2 regions of the Methylobacterium sp. WL12 genome follow, and region 1 is predicted to be linked to the other one. Evidence: predicted binding sites of a transcription regulator. Region 1 holds the regulator's gene; the other holds the start of a gene.
The links. The regulator HrcA, encoded in region 1, represses chaperone genes, less so after heat shock. The targets are predictions, from matches to a motif close to GTTAGCACTCNCNNNNNGNGAGTGCTAAC.
Positions count from the first base shown of each region.

Region 2: groES (co-chaperone GroES) is a predicted target of HrcA. The motif match lies at 1,586-1,614, and genes of this name have one in related genera.

Region 1 covers NZ_VRUW01000125.1:7,693-10,159, reverse strand. The annotation lists partial or broken gene FV226_RS25635 (DUF1236 domain-containing protein) at 1-507, shown strand, start outside; gene hrcA (heat-inducible transcriptional repressor HrcA) at 678-1,772, opposite strand; gene rph (ribonuclease PH) at 1,920-2,467, shown strand, end outside.
Region 2 covers NZ_VRUW01000002.1:4,683-7,149, forward strand. The annotation lists gene groL (chaperonin GroEL) at 1-1,146, opposite strand, end outside; gene groES (co-chaperone GroES) at 1,231-1,518, opposite strand; gene FV226_RS01150 (magnesium transporter CorA family protein) at 1,728-2,467, shown strand, end outside.

The DNA of each region.
Region 1 (2,467 bases):
GCGATGCGCGAGGACGGTCCGGGCGGCAAGCCCGGCGCGCGCGACGACAAGGCGGGCGCGCGCGGTGACCGCGATGGACGTGGCGACCGCGACGGTCCTGGCGCCCGTGACGGCCGGGGTGATCGTGACGGCCCCGGAGCCCGCGACGGACGTGGCGACCGCGACGGGCCGGGCGCCCGAGGCGAGCGTGACGGACGTCCCGATCGCGGCGCCCGCGGCCCGCGTGGCGGCGGCGAGGCCCGCGGCGCCTACGGGCGTCTCGGCGGCGCCGAGCGCACCCGGTTCCGCCAGGACCTGTTCCGCAGCGGCGTGCCGCGGCTGGCGGCCGGCGCCTTCGCGCTCACGGTCGGCACGGCCATCGCCCGCAGCTACGAACTGCACCGGCTCCCGCCGGCGATCGTCGAGCTGGCCCCGGAATACGAGGATTACAGCTACGTCCTCGTGGACGACGACATCGTCATCGTCGATCCGGACACCTACCAGATCGTGGACGTGATCCGCGGCTGAGGCCGAAAGAAGCGCCGCCTGCCCCCTCTCCCAAAGGGCGAGGGTTGGGGTGAGGGGTGTGACATCTCCGGAGAGGTCACGCCCCTCATCCTGTCCTTCTCCCACTGGGAGAAGGAACCCGCGATCGATCGAGCACGCCGACGACCGCACGTTACCTGCCTGGCGAAAAGTTACGTCCCGCGGTCCATCATCCGCGAGACCACCCGCGCGGTGTAATCCACCATCGGCACGATGCGGGCGTAGTTGAGCCGGGTCGGGCCGATGACGCCGACCACGCCGACGATCGTCTGCGACCCGTCGCGGAACGGGGCGGCGATCAGCGAGGAGCCGGAGAGCGAAAACAGCTTGTTCTCCGAGCCGATGAAGATCCGTACCCCGTCGCCGCCCTCGGCGCGGGCAAGCAGGTCGATCACGTCCTTCTGCGTCTCGAGGTCCGAGAACAGCAGCCGCATCCGCTCCAGGTCCTCGATCGCGCGCAGGTCGTCGAGCAAGTTGGCCTGGCCGCGCACGATCAGCTGGCGCGCCTCGGTGGGCCCGACCGAGACGGCAAGCCCGGCGTCGACCAGGCGCTCGGTGATGGCGTCGAGCTCCCGCTTCATCGCCTGCCGGCCCGCCTCGATCTCGGCGCGCAGGCCCCCGAGGGTGCGGCCGTGCAACCGGGCATTGAGGTAGTTCGAAGCCTCCTGCAGCGCGCTCGCGGGCAGGCCCGGCGGCAGGTCGAGCAGGCGGTTCTCCACCGAGCCGTCGTCCGAGACGAGCACCACCAGGGCGCGGGCCGGGTCGAGCCGCACGAACTCGATGTGCTTGAGCTGCACGTTGGTCTTGGTCGTCAGCACCACGCCGGCGCCGCGCGAGACGCCCGAGAGCAGGCTCGACGCCTCGGCCAGCACCGACGCGAAGGTGTGGCCGGAGGCGGCGGCGCGCATCTGCGCCTCGATCCGCTCCTGCTCCTCGCGCCCGACGTCGCCGAGCTCCAGCATCGCGTCGACGAAGAAGCGCAGGCCCAGCTCCGTCGGCAGGCGCCCGGCGGAGGTGTGCGGGGCGAAGATCAGCCCGGCCTGCTCCAGGTCGGACATCACGTTGCGGATCGAGGCCGGCGACAGGGCCATCGGCAGGATGCGTGCGAGGTTGCGCGATCCCATCGGCTCGCCGGTGGACAGGTATCCCTCGACGATCTGTCGGAAGATCTCGCGGGCGCGCTCGTTCAGCGCGGCGAGCGCCTGCACCTGCGGAGGTTGGGAAATGGATCTCGAAAACTCGGTCACGCGCGGTTCCTGCCCGGCGATTGTGTCCCGGCGAAGCCCGCGGATCAATCCGTCGGCGACGCGATGACGTTGCGGCGCGTCGGGTTGCCGCCCGAGGCGACGCAGCCTAAGCACCCGGCTCGGAATTTCGAACCGGGAGAACGCCGCATGCGGCCCTCGAAGCGCGCGGCCGACGAGTTGCGCACGGTCACGCTGGAACGGTCGGTCGCCCGCTACGCGGAAGGCTCCTGCCTCGTGACCTTCGGCGAGACCAAGGTGCTGTGCACCGCCTCCCTCGAAGAGCGCGGGCCGCACTGGCTGCGCGGCTCCGGCAAGGGCTGGGTGACGGCCGAGTATTCGATGCTGCCGCGCGCGACGCACGAGCGCACCCGCCGCGAGATCAATTCCGGCAAGCCCTCGGGGCGGACGCAGGAGATCCAGCGGCTGATCGGGCGATCCTTGCGCGCCGTCACCAACCTGCCGGCCATGGGCGAGAAGCAGATCACCGTCGACTGCGACGTGATCCAGGCCGACGGCGGCACCCGCACCGCGGCGATCACCGGCGCCTGGGTCGCGCTGCACGAGTGCTTCGCCTGGATGCGCGCCCGCTCGATGATCTCGGTCGACCCGCTGCGCGACCACGTCGCCGCGGTGTCCTGCGGCATCGTCAAGGGCGCGGCCGTGCTCGACCTCGACTACGCCGAGGATTCGGGCGC
Region 2 (2,467 bases), on a different contig from region 1:
GCCGACGCGGATGACCGCGACGCCGCCGGCGAGCTTGGCCAGGCGCTCCTGGAGCTTCTCACGGTCGTAGTCCGAGGTGGTCTCCTCGATCTGCGCCTTGATCTGCCCGACGCGGGCCTCGATGTCGGCCTTCTCGCCCGAACCGTCGATGATCGTGGTGGTCTCCTTCTCGATGCGGATCCGCTTGGCGCGGCCGAGCATCGGCAGGGTGACGTTCTCGAGCTTGATGCCGAGGTCCTCGGCGATCATCTGACCCTGGGTCAGGATCGCGATGTCCTCGAGCATCGCCTTGCGGCGGTCGCCGAAGCCCGGAGCCTTCACGGCCGCGACCTTGAGGCCGCCGCGCAGCTTGTTCACCACGAGGGTGGCCAGCGCCTCGCCCTCGATGTCCTCGGCGATGATGACCAGCGGCTTGCCGGTCTGCACCACGGCCTCGAGCACCGGCAGCATCGCCTGGAGCGACGACAGCTTCTTCTCGTGGATGAGGATGTAGGGGTCCTCGAGCTCGGCGACCATCTTCTCCGCGTTCGTGATGAAGTACGGGGAGAGGTAGCCGCGGTCGAACTGCATGCCCTCGACGACGTCGAGCTCGGTCTCGGCGGTCTTCGCCTCCTCGACCGTGATCACGCCCTCGTTGCCGACCTTCTGCATGGCGTGGGCGATCATCTCGCCGATTTCCTTGTCGCCGTTCGACGAGATCGTGCCGACCTGGGCGACCTCCTCGGACGAGGCGACCTTCTTGGAGCGCGCGATGATGTCCTTCACCGCGGCGGCCGTGGCGAGGTCGATGCCGCGCTTCAGGTCCATCGGGTTCATGCCGGCGGCGACGTACTTGGCGCCTTCGCGGACGATCGCCTGGGCGAGCACGGTCGCGGTGGTGGTGCCGTCACCGGCGATGTCGTTGGTCTTCGAGGCCACTTCGCGCACCATCTGGGCGCCCATGTTCTCGAACTTGTCGGCGAGCTCGATCTCCTTGGCGACGGTGACGCCGTCCTTGGTGATGCGCGGCGCGCCGAAGCTCTTCTCGATCACGACGTTGCGGCCCTTGGGGCCGAGCGTCACCTTGACGGCATCTGCGAGGATGTCGACGCCACGGAGCATCTTGTCGCGCGCGTCGGAGGAGAAACGAACGTCTTTCGCTGCCATGTGCAGGATTCCTTTTCGTTAGTGGGGAAGCCCCAAGACCGGTTCGGGCCTCGAAGGGCGGTTTAAGTCAGGTGTCCGAAGACCTTAGGCGACGACGCCCATGATGTCGGATTCCTTCATGATCAGGAGGTCCTGACCGTCGATCTTGACCTCGGTGCCCGACCACTTGCCGAACAGGACGCGGTCGCCGGCCTTGACGTCGAGCGCGTTGATGCGGCCGGCCTCGTCGCGGGCGCCCGGGCCGACGGCGACGATCTCGCCTTCCTGCGGCTTCTCCTTGGCGGTGTCGGGGATGATGATGCCGCCCTTGGTCTTCTCTTCGCCTTCGATGCGGCGGACGACGACCCGGTCGTGCAGCGGACGGAACTTCATGAGCTGCCCTCTTGTTTGAATTCGCGAAACGGCGTTGATGCCGCGGTGGTCCGCGTCCAACCCTGCCGTTAGCACTCTAGAAAGATGAGTGCCAAGGCTGCGGGCGAGATAGCCGCGGCCCCTTGGCGAGTCAAGTCTGTCGCACCCTGCGACGGCCGTCGCACGCCGGGTTTCTCCCCTGATCGCACGCGCCGACGGAAGATCCTGCCATGCTGAGCCTGCACGGACCGGAGGGCGCGCTCGCGCCGAGCGAGGCGGGCGGCGCCGCCGTCCCGACGCAGGCCGTGTGGATCGACCTCAACGACCCGACGCCCGAGGAGGCCCGCGCGGTCGAGGAGGCCACCGGCATCCGGGTGCCCTCGCGCAAGGCGCTGTCGGAGGTCGAGAGTTCGAGCCGCCTGCGCCGGCTGAAGAACGGCCTGTCGCTCTCGACGCCGATGATCACCTTCGAGAGCACCGATTCGGTCCTGAACCCACTCGGCTTCGTGCTGACGAAGGACCACCTCGTGACGGTGCGATTCCATGAGCTGCGCGCCTTCGCCGAGGTGCGCAAGCGGGTCCACGAGGGCGAGGAGGCCAAGACCGGGATCGCGGTCTTCCTGCTGCTGATGGAGGAGCTCGTCGACAGCCTGGCCGACTCCCTGGAGGACATGGGCGCCGAGCTCGACAGGCTCTCCACCCGCATCTTCGACTTCGACGTGCGCGCCCGGCCCGCGAAATCCGACGAGGCGGCGCCCCCGCGCCGGCGGGACTTGGCGCTGCGGCGCATCCTGCGGGGCATTGCCCGCCGCGGGAAGGTGCTCGGCAAGATCCGGGCGAGCCTGCTCGGGCTCGAGCGCATCGTGCCCTTCGTCGCCGGCGCCTGCGAGCAGGTGCTGGCTCAGGAGGAGACCGACGCCCGCTTCGAGACGATCCGCCGGGACATCGAATCCCTCGACGAGTTCGAGAC